One region of the Halomonas aestuarii genome, then DNA from elsewhere that is predicted to be linked to it. Evidence: predicted binding sites of a transcription regulator. Region 1 holds the regulator's gene; each other region holds the start of a gene.
What was found. The regulator sigma-54, encoded in region 1, starts transcription at its own class of promoters, with help from an activator protein. The targets are predictions, from matches to a motif close to TGGCACNNNNNTTGCTNT.

Region 1 (4,158 bases):
GGCGTCATCGGCGTGCTGCTCGGCAGCGCCCCGGCCCTGGCCCTGGAGGGTGACGCCAGCGCCCCGATCGAGGTGGAAGCCAACCAGCTCGACCTCGATGACCGCGCCGGCACCGCCGTCTACACCGGCAACGTGGAGATCCGCCAGGGCAGCATGCAGCTGACCGGCGACCGGGTGGAGATCGTGCGCAACGACGAGGGCGAGCTCAGCCGCGCTACCGCCACCGGCGAACGTGCCTACATCGAGCAGAAGCCCGCCCCGGACGAGCCCCTGGTCCGCGGTTGGGGCCGCACCGTCGTCTACCACGTCGCCGATCGCCGCATCGAGCTGATCGACCGCGCCGAGCTGCACAAGGACGGCGACACCTTCGACGGGGGGTACCTCGAATACTTCCTCGACCGCCGCGTCGTCCAGGCCCGCTCCGAGGCCGAGGGCGTCCAGGAGCGCCAGCGCGTGCGGATGACCCTCGAGCCCGAACAGCAGGACGGCCAGTGATGAAGACCCTGAGCGCCCGGCACCTGGCCAAGAGCTACAAGCGTCGTCGCGTGGTGCAGGACATCAGCGTCTCCATCGAGCAGGGCCGGATCGTCGGCCTGCTCGGCCCCAACGGGGCCGGCAAGACCACCTCCTTCTACATGATCGTCGGCCTGGTTCGCGCCGATGCCGGCGAGGTGCACATCGACGACCTCGACCTCTCGACGGCCGCCATGCATGAACGGGCCCGGGCCGGCATCGGCTACCTGCCCCAAGAGGCCTCGATCTTCCGCAAGCTGTCGGTCGCCGACAACATCATGGCGATCCTCGAGACACGCCGCGACCTCGACCGCCAGGGCCGCCAGGCCCGGCTCGAGGAACTCCTCGAGGACTTCCACGTGACGCATATCCGCGACAACCTTGGCATGAGCCTCTCCGGGGGCGAACGGCGACGCGTGGAAATCGCCCGGGCGCTGGCGACCGAGCCCGCCTTCATCCTCCTCGACGAGCCCTTCGCCGGCGTCGACCCCATCTCGGTGGGCGAGATCAAGGGCATCATCCGCCAGCTCAAGGCCCGCGACATCGGCGTGCTGATCACCGACCACAATGTCCGCGACACCCTGGACATCTGCGATACCGCCTACATCGTGGGCGACGGCCGGATCATCGCCGAGGGCAATGCCGAGGCGATCCTGTCCAACCAGCGCGTGCGGGAGGTCTACCTGGGCGAGGACTTCCGCCTCTGATTGCAATCACCTGATATACCTGTCGTTATATCCCGACGGCATGAAGATTGCGGATGGCACGATTGTTGCAAATTATCAGGTTGCAACCCCCTCGGGCAGGGGCTAGGGTAGGGGTTTTCGGCACGCCGGGGGAACTCCTCTCATGGCCATGAAGGCTTCCCTGCAGCTTCGCGTCGGCACCCAGCTGACCATGACGCCCCAGCTGCAGCAGGCCATCGCCCTGCTGCAGCTCTCGACCCTGGACCTTCGCCAGGAGATCCAGCAGGCGCTGGAGTCCAACCCCCTGCTGGACGTCGAGGACGAGTTCGGCGAACAGGCGGTGAGCGAGACGCCCGACGACGACTGGGCCAGCGAGATCCCCGAGGAACTCACCACCGATAGCGACTGGTCCGACACCTACCAGGACCTCGGCACCGCCCCCGCCGGCGGCAGCGGCGAGGGCCCCGACTTCGAACGCCAGGCGTCGGGCCAGAGCCTGCAGGGCCACCTGGCCTGGCAGCTGGCCATGACCGACCTCGACGAGCGCCAGATGCGCATCGCCGAGAGCCTGATCGACAGCATCAACGGCGACGGCTATCTCACCCAGCCCCTGGAAGAGATCCGGGACGGCTTGAGGACCCAAGGCCTCGCGGGCCTGAGGAGCCGGGAAGTCGAGCAGGTGCTCCTGCGCCTCCAGCAGTTCGAGCCCACCGGCGTCTTCGCCCGGGACCTGCGCGAGTGCCTGCTGCTGCAGCTGGCCACCCTGCCCGATGACACGCCCCTGCTGCCCCAGGCCCGCCGCCTGGTTCGCCAGTTCCTCGAGGCGCTCGCGGGCGACGACCGCCGCCTGCTCAAGCGCCGGCTCGGCCTCGACGACGCGGCCCTCGACACGGTGATCGACCTGGTGCGCTCGCTGGATCCTCGCCCCGGCAGCGCCTTCACCGAGAGCGACAGCGACTACGTGATCCCCGACCTCGTCGCGCGTCATACCCGCGAGGGGTGGCAGGTGGAACTCAATCCCGAGGCCATGCCGCGCCTGCGCATCCAGCCCGACTACGCCGCCCTGATCCGACGCGCCGACAAGAGCGACGACAACCAGTTCCTCAAGGACCACCTGCAGGAAGCGCGCTGGCTGATGAAGAGCCTCTCCAGCCGCAACGACACGCTGCTGCGGGTGGGCCGCGAGATCATGGTGCGACAGATCGACTTCCTGGAGCATGGCGAGGAGGCCATGAAGCCGCTGATCCTGGCCGATATCGCCCAGGTCGTGGAGATGCATGAATCGACGATCTCGCGGGTCACCACCCAGAAGTTCATCCATACCCCGCGCGGCATGTTCGAGCTCAAGTACTTCTTCTCCAGCCAGGTGGGGGGCGGCAACGGCGAGGGCGACGCCCACTCCAGCACCGCCATCCGCGCCCGGATCCGCAAGCTGATCCAGGACGAGCCCCCGCGCAAGCCGCTTTCCGACAGCCGGCTGGTCGCGCTGCTCGAGGAAGCCGGCATCAGCGTCGCGCGCCGCACGGTGGCGAAATATCGCGAGGCGATGGGCATCCCCTCCTCCAGCGAGCGCAAGCGGTTGCGTTGAACGATCCCCCGCGACGCCCTCAAGCGCCCTCCTGCCGCCTATTGACCCGAACGCAAGCGATTGAAATGACGCCGTTCACGGGGAGCTCCAATCCCCCGGGGCGAAGGGGTATGCAGGACGGCAAAAAGGGTTACAATCGAGCCACACCCCGCAAGAGCAAGGAGCGTGTCATGCAAGTCAACATCACCGGCCATCATGTGGAACTGACCGACGCACTGCGTGACTATGTGCAGGAAAAACTGACCCGCGTCGAGCGTCACTACGACAACATCACCAATGTGCAGGTCACCCTCTCCGTGGAGAAGGAACGCCAGCAGGCCGCCTGCACCCTGCATGCCGCCGGTGCTGACCTCCATGCCGAAGCCATGGAGAGTGACATGTATGCCGCCATCGATGCCCTGGCCGACAAGCTCGACCGTCAGCTGGTGAAGCACAAGGAAAAGGCACAGGCCCGCGCCCAGGGCGCCGGCGCTCGCTGATCCCGTCATGACACTGGACGCCATCCTGCCCCCCGAGCGCACCCTCTTCGATGTGCCGGGGGGAAGCAAGAAGCGGGTGCTGGAGTTCTTCAGCACCTTCATCGCCCAAAACACGCCCAGCCTCGACAGCCAGGAGGTCTTCAGCCGACTGATCGGCCGGGAGCGGCTGGGCAGCACCGGCATCGGCAACGGGGTCGCCATTCCCCATGCCCGGAACCCGCACTGCAAGGCCCCCATCGCTGGCTTCCTCAAGCTGGCTGAGCCGGTGGACTTCGATGCCATCGACGGGGAACCGGTGGACCTGGTCTTCGTGCTGCTGGTCCCCGAGGAGGCCGACGAGGCCCACCTCGCCCTGCTCGGCCAGGTCGCCGGCGTGATGAACGACGCCGATACCCGGGCCCGGCTGCGGCACAGCTCAAGCCAGCGCGAGCTCCATGAGCACCTCATGGAGGCGATCCGACAACAGGCCCCGACCGGCAGCCAGGGAGGCTGAGCCCTCCCTGCCCCCCGGCCCGTCCCCCAGCCAGGAGACCCGCATGCAGCTCGTGATCATCAGTGGCCGGTCGGGTTCCGGCAAGTCGATCGCGCTGCAGGCGCTGGAGGACCTCGGCTACTACGCCATCGACAACCTGCCGGCGATGCTGCTGGGCTCGCTGGTGGACGAGCTACAGGATGACCGCACGGTGCGCTCCTCGATGGCCGTCAGCATCGATGCCCGCAACCTGCCGGAGGCCCTGAAACGCTTTCCGCAACTCCTGCACGATCTGCGCGCACGCAACGTGGACTGCCAGGTGGTCTACCTGACCACTGATGCCCGGATCCTGCTGGAGCGCTACTCCCACACCCGCCGCCGTCACCCGCTCACCCGCGGCAGCGACATGACCCTGGCCGA
Region 2 (4,158 bases), 370 kb from region 1:
CGTGGCGCGTCATAGTGCGCCAATATAAATGCCCATCGGCGGGGGCCGGTTTATGTACTCGAGCTGATCAGGCCACAGGCCCCGGAGTGACAGGCCATCGAGGAGGTGCTGTAAACCCGTCCCTGGGCGCTACCGGCGCCTTGCAGCGCTCTCGCATCCTGCTCCGCTTGCAAGACCGGTGCTGGCCATCCCTGGCCAGCCCGTTCGGAGGAATCCTCCTCACCCATGGCGCAGGACCTCCTCTCAGGCCTGTCCCCGGTGCCACTCGTGAGAGGTTGGCGAACTCCGCCGGGGCCTGGCCGTGATTCGCCAGTCCTGGCCCACGGCCCGGATGTCGAGGATCTCCAGCCCCTTCTGCTGGGCCATCAGGGAGAGGCCCGGCAGCTCGAAGAGCGGACGCGCCTCGCCGCCGAGCAGGGTCGGCGCCACGAACAGCTGCATCTCGTCGATCAGGCCGGCCTCCAGCATGGCGCCAGCCAGGGTCGCCCCGGTCTCGAGCAGCACCTCGTTGGCCTGCTCCCGGGCAGCCAGGTGGCGCAGCAGGGCATCGAGGTCGACCCGGCCGTCGTCCCCTGCCGGCATCACCACCACCTCGGCCCCGGCCGCCTCGAGCCGCTCTCGCCGCTCGGTGCCGTGCTCGGCCAGGGTGGCCACCAGGGTGCGGCCGGGCTCGCGCAAGCAGGCCGCCGCCAGCGGCAGCCGCAGGCGCGAATCCACCACCACGCGCAGCGGCTGGCGGGCGGCGATCGCCTCGCCGTCGGGCAGCTCCAGCTGGTCGGGGCGCACGGTGAGCCGGGCATTGTCGAAAATGATCGACTCGACCCCGGTGACGATGGCGCTGGAGCGGGCTCGAAGGCGCTGGACCTCGCGCCTTGCACGGGGGCCGGTGATCCACTGGGACTCGCCGGAGCGCATGGCGGTGCGCCCGTCCAGGCTCATGGCCATCTTCAGGCGCACGAAGGGGCGGCCGTGGGACATGCGCATCACGAAGCCGGGGTTGAGCGCCAGGGCCTCGTCCTCCAGCAGGCCCTCCTCCACCTCGACGCCGGCCTCGCGCAGCAGCGCGAGGCCGCGGCCGGCCACCTGCGGGTTGGGATCCTGCATGGCCACCACGACTCGGGTCACGCCGGCCTCGACCAGCGCCAGGGCGCAGGGGCCGGTGCGGCCCTGGTGGGCACAGGGCTCGAGGGTCACGTAGGCGGTGGCGCCGCGGGCGGCCTGCCCCGCCGCGCGCAGCGCATGGACCTCGGCATGGGGCTCACCGGCCCGTTCGTGCCAGCCCTCGCCGACGACCCGCCCCGCCTTGACCAGCACGCAGCCCACGCGCGGGTTGGGGTCGGTGGTGTAGCGTCCGCGGCCCGCCAGCTTGAGGGCGCGCGCCATCCAGGGCTCGGGCAGGGTCGGGTCGGCCATCATTGCCCTCCGGGGGAATCGGGGGAAAAGCCGGGCTCCTGGGCCAGGCGGTCGATCTCGGCGCGGAACTCGTCGATGTCCTGGAAGCGGCGATAGACCGAGGCGAAGCGGATATAGGCCACCTGGTCGAGGCGCTTGAGCGCCTGCATCACCTCCTCGCCGATGTCCCGGGCATGGATCTCGCGCTCGCCCCGGGCGCGCAGGTGCTGGCGAATGCGCTCCACCGCCGCCTCGATCGACTCGGCGCTGACCGGACGCTTCTCCAGGGCGCGCAGCATGCCGGCGCGCAGCTTGCCCTCGTCGAAGACCTCACGGGTGCCGTCTGACTTGATCACCCGAGGCATCAACAGCTCGGCGGTCTCGTAGGTGGTGAAGCGCTCGCCGCAGGCCGCACACTGACGACGACGCCGGACCTGGTCGCCCTCGGCCACCAGGCGGGAATCGGTCACGCGCGTGTCGTTGGCGCCACAGAAGGGGCAATGCATAGGGGATGACCCGACGTCGATGAGAGGGTGTCGCCGCATTGTAACGGTTCCCGGCGGGAGCGCCCAGCGCGCCCGGGATGGCACGGCTCCTGCAAGACCATGACATCGCCAGGCCAACGGAGGCCACCATGTCCCAGAAGACACGCTCGCTCGCCCGCCCGCTGGACGAGGCCGGCTTCACGGCCCGCGCCCGCGACCATCTCGCCATGCTGTACGGACCCCGCCGGGATGAGGTGCTGCGCCGCCTGCTGACGCTGCTGTCGCACCACCGCGGTGCCCTGCCAGCCCGCGACGCGGACGAGGCCGCCCCATTATGGAGCGAGCGCGACCAGTGGCTGATCGGCTACGGCGACAGCCTGCTCGACGGGGACACCCCGCCCCTGGCGGTGCTGCAGGCCTTCCTTGAGGCCCGCCTGCCGGAGACCTTCAGCGGCGTCCACGTGCTGCCCTTCTTCCCCTGGAGCAGCGACGACGGCTTCTCGGTGATCCACTACCGGGAGGTCGACCCGGCCCTGGGCGACTGGTCCGATATCCGGCGCCTCGCCGAGAAGGGGGACCTGGTGGTGGACCTGGTGCTCAACCACGTCTCGCGGGAATCGCTGTGGTTCGTCGACTACCTGAGCGGCAGCCTCCCGGGGCGCGACTACTTCATCGAGATGGACCCGGACACCGACCTCTCCGCCGTCGTCCGGCCGCGCAGCAGCCCGCTGCTGGTGCCGGTCCCGACCCGTCGCGGCACCCGGCACCTCTGGGCGACCTTCTCCGAGGACCAGATCGACCTCAACTTCGCCAACCCCGATGTGCTGCTGGAGTTCATCGGCATCCTGCTCTTCTACCTGGAGCAGGGCGCGCGAGTCATCCGCCTGGACGCCATCGCCTTCCTGTGGAAGATACCGGGCACCCCCTGCATCCACCTGCCCGAGACCCATGAGGTGGTGCGACTGCTGCGCGCCGTGGTCGACCACATGGCGCCGGGCACGCTGCTGCTCACCGAGACCAACGTGCCCCACCGGGAGAACCTCAGCTACTTTGGCCTGGTACGGCTACCCAACGCCGACCTGGAGGGCCTGCCCAACGAGGACCGCGATCGATCATCGGGGGAGGACGACGAGGAGCCGGCAACGCCGGACGAGGCCCACCTGGTCTACCAGTTCCCACTGCCGCCCCTGCTGCTGCATACCCTGACCAGCGGCGAGGCCTCGACCCTGGCCGGCTGGCTCGAGAGCCTGCCCGACCTGCCCCCGGGCTGCAGCTACGTCAACTTCACCGCCAGCCATGACGGCATCGGGGTCCGACCGCTGGAGGGCTGGCTGCCGAGTCACGAGTTCGAGGCCCTGCTGGAACTGATGCATCGTTTCGGCGGCTTCGTCAGCATGCGCACCGACGGGCAGGGACGGGACATTCCCTACGAGATCAACATCACCTGGTTCGAGGCCATGAAGGGGACCCGCCGCGGGGCGGACCCCTGGCAGGTGGAGCGCTTCCTGTGCAGCCAGCACCTGATGCTGGCCCTGCAGGGCATTCCCGCCCTCTACCTCCATTCGCTGACCGCCACCCTCAACGACCTGGAAGGCGTCGAGCGCACTGGCCGCCTGCGCGCGATCAACCGGCATCGCTGGCACACCCCCTCACTCGAGGAGCTGCTGGACAGCCGCAACACTCCCACCCGGGAGGTGTTCCTGGCCCTGAGGCGTCGCCTGGCGGTGCGTCGCCGGGAACCCTGCTTCCACCCGGACGCAAGGCAGCGCGTGATCCCGACCCCGCCGGAGCTGCTGGTGCTGGAGCGCGGCCCCCTGGCCGACGGCCGTCGCCTGCTGGCGATCCACAATGTCACCGACCGGCGCCAGCCGCTGGCGCTCGACGCCCTGGACACGCCCGGCTGGCAAGACCTGCTGGAGGACGCGCCCTGGGCAAAGGAGGAGAGCCTGGCCCCCTACCGGAGCCTGTGGCTAGTGGCCCCGGGGTGATCCACGGGCGATGATCAGCGCGCGGCGATCAGTGGGCCGAGGGCGGGTCCCTCTCGTCGCTCCCCATCTCGTCGTGTCCCATCTCGTCGTCCCCCATGCCGCCCTGGTTCGACATCTGCATCGGCTGCACGCGACGCACCGGCGCCTCGAGGGTCAGGCGCTCGCCGTTGTCGAGGGTCAGGGTCAGCTCGACGTTCTCGCCCTCGGCCGGGGTCGCGGCCAGGTCGAACATCATCAGGTGCCAGCCGCCCGGCGCCAGGTGCACGGTCTCGCCGGCCGGGATCGGGATCTCG
Region 3 (4,158 bases), 390 kb from region 1:
TTGCGCCACTTGTTCTCCCACTCGACATCCTTGGCCATGATGAAGGCGGCATCCTGCAGCATGATCTCCAGCAGGTCCCGGGTGCCACGGGTACAGTGGATCGGCCCGGCATACCCCTCGCGGACGAGCTTCGGCAGCAGCCCCGAATGATCCAGATGGCCGTGGGACAGCACCACCGCCTCGAGCTGTCCGGCCAGGCTCCCGAAGGCGCGGGCGTTGGCCTCGTCGGCGTCACTGCCGCCCTGGTGCAGGCCGCACTCCAGCAGCAGCTTGTGCGAATGACGCCCGCCGTCCACCTCGATGAGGTAGCGTGAGCCGGTGACTTCCTTGACCGCACCCTGGAAGGTCAGTGTAGACATGGTCTCGCTCCCCGTGGCTCGCCTGCCGGGGCCTGACCGTCGAATCAGGCACCCTGTCGACTCAGCATAACGGATACGAGATTCGGCGGGTTGCGCGAGGTCAACGGCAGGGACGATGCCGCCAGGGCGCCCGGAGCCCCGATCAGGCACCGCCGGAGCGGCTAGACCTCCCCGGCATTGTCGAGCTCCACCGCCTGGAACATGCGCTCCGGCAGGTCGGGGATGGCCGCCTTGACCCGGTTCCAGCTGGGGATGAAGGGTCGTTCGCCGGGGTTGTCCAGGAAGGCGCTGCCGGCCTCGAGCAGGTTGGCGGCAAAGAGCTCCACGGCCTGTTCCTCGCCGTGGCGATCCAGGCTCAGGCCGTTCATCACGGCATCGTGGTCATAGGCCTCGATCAGGTCCAGGGCCAGGCGGTAGTAGGTCGCCTTGATGGTCCTGAAGCCCTCGGCGCTGAAGGTCACGCCCTGGGTCGCCAGCTTGCGATAGAGCGACTTGGCGATATCGAGGCTCATGCGGTTGAGTCCGCCCGTGGCGTCGTCGGCGGACACCGGCTGGTGCTTGTGGTCATAGGCGTCGGCCAGGTCCACCTGGCAGAGGCGCTTGGTCGAGTAGTTGCGATGTACCTCCGAGAGTACCCCGATCTCCAGCCCCCAGTCGGCCGGGATGCGGATGCCGTCGAGCACCTCGGTGCGCATGGAGAACTCGCCGGAGAGCGCGTAGCGGAAACTATCCAGGTACTCGAGGTAGGGCAAGGGACCGTGAATCTTCTTGAGGGCCCGCAGCAGCGGGGTGACCATCAGCCGCGAGACCCGGCCGTTGAGCCGCCCCTCGGCGATGCGCGGGTAGTAGCCCTTGCAGAACTCGTAGTTGAACTGGGGATGGACCACGGGATAGAAGAGCCGCGCCAGTAGCCCCCGGTCGTAGGTGAGGATGTCGCAGTCGTGCAGGGCGACCACCCGGCTGCGCTGCGAGGCCTGCACATAGCCCCCGCAGTACCAGACGTTGCGGCCCTTGCCGGGCTGCTGGGGCGCCAGACCCTGCGCCTCCAGCTCGGCGTCCAGCGCGCGCAGCCGGGGACCGTCGTTCCAGAGGATGCGGTGGTGCTGGGGCAGCCGGGCGAAGAAGTCGCGGGCGCGCAGGAACTGCTCCCGGTCGGCGCGATCCAGGCCGATCACCACCTCCGCGAGGTAGGGCACCCGGGCGATCTCGTCGACGATGTGGGACAGCGCCGGCCCCTCCAGCTCGGAGAAGAGCGACGGCAGGATCAGGCTCATGGGGCGACGCGCGGAGAACGCGACCAGATCCTCCTCCAGGGCCTCCACCGGCCGGCGGGTCAGGTTGTGGAAGTCGGTGATGATGCCGTTCTGGTGGAAGTCGCTCATGCCGGCACCCTCCCCGTACGCTCACCGCGCACCGTCTCGGTCACGCCTGCGGCCGCCGACGTCAGTCGGCGGTGGGCTCGCCCCCACCAGTAGGCCACCCCCTCGGCCCAGCCGGCGGGCCCGGTGGCCACGCTGCAATAGAGTGATGGCTGGTCCGGCGACACCGACAGATCGTGGCAGCCGCGGATCACCACGGCCTGGTCGACCGCCTCGAGCATGGCGATGTCGTTGGGGCCGTCGCCCAGCGCCAGGGTCAGGGGCCGGCTGCCGCGCAGCGCCTCGAAGCGATCGATCAGCCAGGCGACGGCCCGGCCCTTGTGGCAGTCGCCGGTGACGTGCCAGAAGCGTCCGCCACGCACCAGGCGCAGGCCATCTCCCTCGAGGCCCTCCCGGAAGGCCGCGAGGCGCTCGTCCGCCTCCTCCCAGATCAGCGGCTCGCTGCCCTCGCGCAGCCGGGCCAGGCGTGCCTCCGGCTCGGCCAGCCCGGTGAAGTCGACCAGTTCCTCCAGGGACATCTCGCTCATGGTGGTGAAGCGTATCCCCAGCCGCTCTCGCCAGACCGAGAGTCGCTTGCGGATGAAGCCGATATCGACGCCCAGGGTGCGGATCGCCAGGCCGTCGGGGCCGGGCCCACGATCCAGCCGGGCATGGCACCAGGCGGGGGGCAGCCCGGCCAGGGCGCCGTTCTCGGCGATGAAGGGGGCGTCCTCGAGGCCGAGCTCGCGGCGCAGCGGCAGGATTTCGCTGCGGGTCTTGCTGGTCACCGGAATCACCGGCACGCCCTCGGCCTTCAGACGGTCGAGCCAAGGCCGGGCCGGCGACCAGTCGTAGCTGTGGTGGTCGAGCAGCGAGCCGTCCAGGTCGGTGAAGACCAGGCGCGGCCGCTGGGCGGGATCATAGGGCGAGGCTGAGTTCGAGGGCATGGCGTGTCCGGCTCCGGCGTGGTGGACTCGTCATGCCCCATGCAGGGGGCGTGCCAGAGGCCACCGAAAGCGCTCTGTACACAGGGGCATAGAGATCGCCCACCGCAGGCGGCAGGGCTGACGCACCAGAAGCGAACACGAAAACGCCCCACCATGGTGCGTCATGGAGAGCAGTACTCCTGCAGGACAAATTCCAGCGGATGGCATCTCACCATGATGAACCTGTGGACCTGAGATGAGTATATTCATGCCAACGTACGAGCTATCAGTTGGTGCCATATCTAACACTTCCGCAAGTATATATTCTGAAAAAGCCGTCATTTTTCATGACAAGAATCTCCGATCATTTACGGATAAAAACCACTCTAATGATGAGATCAATACCATTATAAAAATACACTTCGTAAAGGTTGGTTACATTTCTACCGTGCTATATTCTGTTCGAGTGGTGACCTTTTATTGGCAGCCATGTGGTGTGGCTGCATTTTAATTGCCTTCCTTCATGTCGCCTTCTACCAGTCAGTCCAATCGAAGGTTTTTACTGTCAAGAACAGCTATTCGCGAAGTGTATACCTAGCCCGCCGATTGACGTTGGTCGTGGATACAATGGGAGATGGAAAATGGCCACTCCAACTGCTAACGATGACTTATTCTACGAAGTCTTCGAAGACGAGATCCTTCGCGCCAATCCTCAGCTCGGCGTTCTGAACAATGATACCGATGCCGACGGAGATAAGCTGTCGGCAGTACTGCTCTCTGCTCCGCAAAACCCGCTTATCCACTTACGATCCAATGGCAGCTTCACTTACGACGCGAGTTATAGTGACCAACTGTGGATCGACACCGACGGCAGTGATCCGACACTGAGTCTAGAGGCAGACGGAGACGTCCAACTGGTGAACGGCTTCGACTCCCTCGCCGCTGGTGCCATCGTCTACGACGAATACACCTATGCTGCCGATGATGGCCAGAGTACTGATGATGCAACGGTGAGAGTGAAGATCATCGGTGTCAATGACGACCCGGTCGCCTACGACGATGCCGGTACGTTCCTGCATGGGGTCGACTCGACGATCTCGATCGATGTGCTGGACAACGATACCGACGTCGATATCTGGCCCGTGGCGGACGACCTCGAGATCATTGGCCTGACGGACCTGGTGGACACTACCGCCGGCACCCTCGACAGCGACACCACGGTCGACGATGGACTGACGATCACGACGCTGGAGGGTGGCACCGCCACCTTCAATACGGCCACCGGAGAGATCGAATACGTCGCCGCCCCTGGCTTCGTCGGCACCGACACCGTCCAGTACACGGTCAGCGACGGTAACGGAGGCACCGATACCAGCGTGATCCGGATCACCGTCGAGGCGACCAACCGCGCGCCGCTGGCCGGCGACGACAGCATCACCACGGCCCGGGACACCGCGGTGCAGATCGCCGTGCTCGCCAACGACAGCGACCCCGACGGCGATACGCTGACGCTGG
Region 4 (4,158 bases), 1.0 Mb from region 1:
GTCGGCCATCTCGCCCTTCGCCGCCACGGCCTGCTTCGTGGCGGGGGGACTGGCCTTCATGGCCCTGGACATCGCCCTGAACCGCAGCGGCACGTCGGCCAGCCAACTGGCGGCCATGCTGTCGGACTTCGTGCCCGAGGCCCTGGCGCTGGGGGCAATCTTCGCCACTGACAATCCCGGGAGCCTGCTGCTCGCCGGCCTGATGGCCCTGCAGAACCTGCCCGAGGGTTTCAACGCCTACCACGAGCTGCGCAGCAGCACGACCTACTCGAGCCGGCGACTGATCGGCCTGTTCCTGCTGGCGGCCTGCCTGGGACCCATCGCGGGGCTGAGCGGCCTGCTGTGGCTCGCCCACTACCCCTCGGCCGTGGCGATGATCATGCTGTTCGCCGCCGGCGGCATCCTCTACTCGGTGTTCCAGGACCTCGCGCCCCAGGCCAAGCTTGCGCGTCACTGGGGCCCGCCGCTGGGGGCGGTGATGGGGTTCGCCCTGGGCATCGCCGCCCACATGCTTATGCCGTGACAAGGCCGTAACAACAACGCCGGGACAAAAAAGAGGCACGCCCTTGGGCGTGCCTCTCGTGATGCCGGGTGCGGCGCCTGAGCGCCGCAGGATCAGCAGCTGTAGTACATGTCGAACTCGATCGGGTGCGTGGTCATGCGGATGCGCTCCACGTCTTCGCTGAGCAGTTCGATGTAGGCATCGATCATGTCGTCGGTGAAGACGCCACCCTCGGTCAGGAAGGCGCGATCGGCGTCCAGCGCCTCCAGGGCCTGGTCCAGGCTCTCGGCCACGGTCGGGATGGACTTGCCCTCTTCCGGCGGCAGGTCATAGAGGTTCTTGTCCATGGCGTCGCCGGGATGGATCTTGTTCTTGATGCCGTCGATGCCGGCCATCAGCATCGCCGCGAAGCACAGGTAGGGGTTGGCGGTCGGGTCAGGGAAGCGGGCCTCGACGCGCTTGCCCTTCGGGCTCGCGGTGTAGGGGATGCGGATGGAGGCGGAGCGGTTGCGGGCGCTGTAGGCCAGCATCACCGGGGCCTCGAAGCCGGGCACCAGACGCTTGTAGGAGTTGGTGGAGGCGTTGGTGAAGGCGTTGAGGGCGCGGGCGTGCTTGATGATGCCGCCGATGTAGTAGAGCGCCATCTCGGAGAGGCCCGCGTACTCGTCACCGGCGAACTGGTTGCTGCCGTCCTTCCAGAAGGACTGGTGGACGTGCATGCCGCTGCCGTTGTCACCGACCAGTGGCTTGGGCATGAAGGTGGCCGTCTTGCCATAGGCGTGAGCCACGTTGTGGATCACGTACTTCATCTCCTGGACCTCGTCGGCCTTCTTGACCAGGGTGTTGAACTTGACGCCGATCTCGTTCTGGCCGGCGTTGGCCACCTCGTGGTGGTGCACCTCGACGGTCTGGCCGATGGCCTCCAGGGTGTTACACATGGCACCGCGGATGTCGTGGAAGCTGTCCACCGGCGGGACCGGGAAGTAGCCGCCCTTGACCCGCGGACGGTGAGCCAGGTTACCGCCTTCCATCGGACGGTCGGTGGACCAGGCGCCCTCCTCGGAGGTGATCTTGTACATGGAGCCCTCGATATCGGACTTCCAGTGCACCTCGTCGAAGATGAAGAACTCGGGCTCCGGGCCGAAGAAGGCGGTGTCGCCCAGGCCGGAGGACTGCAGGTAGGCCTCGGCGCGCTTGGCGATGGAACGCGGGTCGCGCTCGTAGCCCTGCATGGTGGCCGGCTCGATGATGTCACAGCGCAGCACCAGGGTGGCGTCCTCGGTGAAGGGGTCGAGGAAGCCGGAACCATCCTCCGGACGCAGGATCATGTCGGACTCGTTGATGCCCTTCCAGCCGGAAATGGAGGAACCGTCGAACATCTGACCGTTCTCGAAAAACTCCTCATCGACGTCACGGGCCGGAATGGTCACGTGCTGTTCCTTGCCGCGGGTATCGGTGAAGCGCAGGTCGATCCACTTCACGTCATGTTCTTCAATCAGGGCGAGAGTCTTGGCAGACATGGTGTCCTCCACTGTGAGCTGGGCTCGAAAGGTCGAGCTTTAGTAATGCAATGGCGCTGGCTACTCCAGCACGTGTTGTAGCATGCCGCCGGGCCACTGCCCACGGCCGCCATGCAGGCGCATGGCACTGCCAGACATAATGCAGGCAGCGTGCCAGCTTTGCACCACTGCACGGCATATTCCTGTCAAAACATTGATAAATATAGGCTTTGTCACCGATCGCCTGGCCGGCCCATGCACCAGTATCGCCATTTCACCACGGCAGGCCAGGGAGGCCGGCGCATTTCTGCACCATATATGTGCACACGGAGCACCATTCGCACCGCTTTGGGTCATTCGACAATCGCCCGACGATGGCACGCCTCATGCCCTCCGGCGCCGGAAGGTCAACCCTCGTGCACAGGAAAATCAGTCCGCTGCCGATTGATACGCGTTAACACCAAAAACTACACTCACTTACATGGCGGCGCCGACCGGGGTGCCGCAGGTTCCGGAGAGTCGTCGAGTCAGTGCGACCTGCGCTTCACCACAAGGATCGGCCCGAGCATGATCGTCTGCAGCATCCTCCTCGATGCCCGTTCCTCGGGCCCGGGGCTGCCACGGCGCCTGGCGGCCCTGCGGCCCCTGGCGCAGCGCCACGACCTGCGCCTGGAGGTGGTGCTCGCCGACGACACCGACGACTCACGCCTGCTGACCCTGGCCAGCCGGCACGGGGCTCGCCTGGTCACCACCGAGGGCACCCCCCTGGGGGACCGTCTCAACACGGCGGTGGCCCACAGCCAGGGAGAGGCCCTGCTCTTCCCCGCGCCGGGACGCCTCATCCCCGCAAGCTGGCTCGTGGATACCCTGGCGGACATCGAGCACCACCGGCGGGATGCCGTGGTCCTGACGTCATCGACCGGCCACCGGCTGGCGCACCTCTGGCATCGCCTGCGCCATCTCTACCTCGGCGACACCCTCTGCGTGTCTCGCGTCTGGTTCGAGCGCATCGGCGGCTGCGACCCGTCGCTGGACACCGAGGCCCTCCCCGACCTGATCGCGCGCCTGCATGCCTGCCAGGCCAGGGTCGCGTCCGTCGTGGCCTGAGCCGAACGCCCCTTTTTCGGTCCTCGGCAGGCTCCCAACCCACTGATATGCCGTCGCGCCACGAGATTCAGGGCGACAAAGCTGGTAGCCATCATCGCCCTGCCCCTATAATGCGCCCCCAATTTTGTCAGCAGGATCCCGTCGTGATCGAGAATCTTCGCAACATCGCCATCATCGCTCACGTCGACCACGGCAAGACCACCCTGGTCGACAAACTGCTCAGCCAGTCCGGCACGCTCGACCGCAAGGCCGAGGGGCAGGAGCGCATCATGGACTCCAATGACCAGGAGAAGGAACGCGGCATCACCATCCTGGCCAAGAACACGGCGATCCACTGGCAGGCCCCCGACGGCCAGGGCTACCACATCAACATCGTCGACACGCCCGGACACGCCGACTTCGGCGGCGAGGTCGAGCGCGTCATGTCCATGGTCGACTCGGTGCTGCTGCTGGTGGACGCCGTCGACGGCCCCATGCCGCAGACCCGCTTCGTGACCCAGAAGGCCTTCGACCAGGGCCTCAAGCCCATCGTGGTGGTCAACAAGATCGACCGCCCGGGCGCGCGCCCGGACTGGGTCATCGACCAGATCTTCGACCTGTTCGACAACCTCGGCGCCAGCGACGACCAGCTCGACTTCCCGATCATCTACTGCTCGGCCTTGAACGGCATTGCCGGGCCGGACCCGGACGAGCTGGCCGACGACATGACGCCGATGTTCCAGTCCATCGTCGACATCGTCGAGCCGCCCAAGGTCGAGCTGGACGGTCCCTTCCAGATGCAGATCTCGGCGCTGGACTACTCCAGCTACGTCGGCGTCATCGGCCTGGGCCGTATCACCCGCGGATCGGTCAAGCCGAACCAGCAGGTCACCGTGATCAGCAAGGAAGGCAAGACCCGCAAGGGCAAGATCGGCCAGGTCATGACCCACCTGGGCCTGGAGCGCGTGCAGACCGACGAGGCCACCGCCGGCGACATCGTCTGCGTCACCGGCATCGACGCCCTGGCGATCTCCGACACCCTGTGCGATCCGGCCGCCGTCGAGGCCCTGC

Region 2: a site for sigma-54 is predicted at 1,977-1,994, ahead of BOX17_RS03625 (sugar phosphorylase). Genes of this name have one in related genera too.
Region 3: a site for sigma-54 is predicted at 2,703-2,720, ahead of BOX17_RS03705 (HAD-IIB family hydrolase). Genes of this name have one in related genera too.
Region 4: a site for sigma-54 is predicted at 2,161-2,178, ahead of glnA (glutamate--ammonia ligase). Genes of this name have one in related genera too.

The regions. Positions count from the first base shown of each region.
Region 1 covers NZ_CP018139.1:426,035-430,192, forward strand. Annotated here, with positions in the region: gene lptA (lipopolysaccharide transport periplasmic protein LptA) at 1-495, shown strand, start outside; gene lptB (LPS export ABC transporter ATP-binding protein) at 495-1,220, shown strand; gene BOX17_RS01950 (RNA polymerase factor sigma-54) at 1,363-2,787, shown strand; gene hpf (ribosome hibernation-promoting factor, HPF/YfiA family) at 2,958-3,266, shown strand; gene ptsN (PTS IIA-like nitrogen regulatory protein PtsN) at 3,274-3,759, shown strand; gene rapZ (RNase adapter RapZ) at 3,803-4,158, shown strand, end outside.
Region 2 covers NZ_CP018139.1:796,355-800,512, forward strand. Annotated here, with positions in the region: gene ribD (bifunctional diaminohydroxyphosphoribosylaminopyrimidine deaminase/5-amino-6-(5-phosphoribosylamino)uracil reductase RibD) at 244-1,413, opposite strand; gene nrdR (transcriptional regulator NrdR) at 1,413-1,898, opposite strand; gene BOX17_RS03625 (sugar phosphorylase) at 2,027-3,865, shown strand; gene BOX17_RS03630 (copper chaperone PCu(A)C) at 3,894-4,158, opposite strand, start outside.
Region 3 covers NZ_CP018139.1:813,659-817,816, forward strand. Annotated here, with positions in the region: gene BOX17_RS03695 (MBL fold metallo-hydrolase RNA specificity domain-containing protein) at 1-359, opposite strand, end outside; gene BOX17_RS03700 (glycosyltransferase family protein) at 521-1,741, opposite strand; gene BOX17_RS03705 (HAD-IIB family hydrolase) at 1,738-2,664, opposite strand; partial or broken gene BOX17_RS17270 (hypothetical protein) at 3,285-3,413, shown strand; gene BOX17_RS03710 (Ig-like domain-containing protein) at 3,561-4,158, shown strand, end outside.
Region 4 covers NZ_CP018139.1:1,442,587-1,446,744, forward strand. Annotated here, with positions in the region: gene BOX17_RS06600 (ZIP family metal transporter) at 1-523, shown strand, start outside; gene glnA (glutamate--ammonia ligase) at 616-2,022, opposite strand; gene BOX17_RS06610 (glycosyltransferase family A protein) at 2,569-3,108, shown strand; gene typA (translational GTPase TypA) at 3,252-4,158, shown strand, end outside.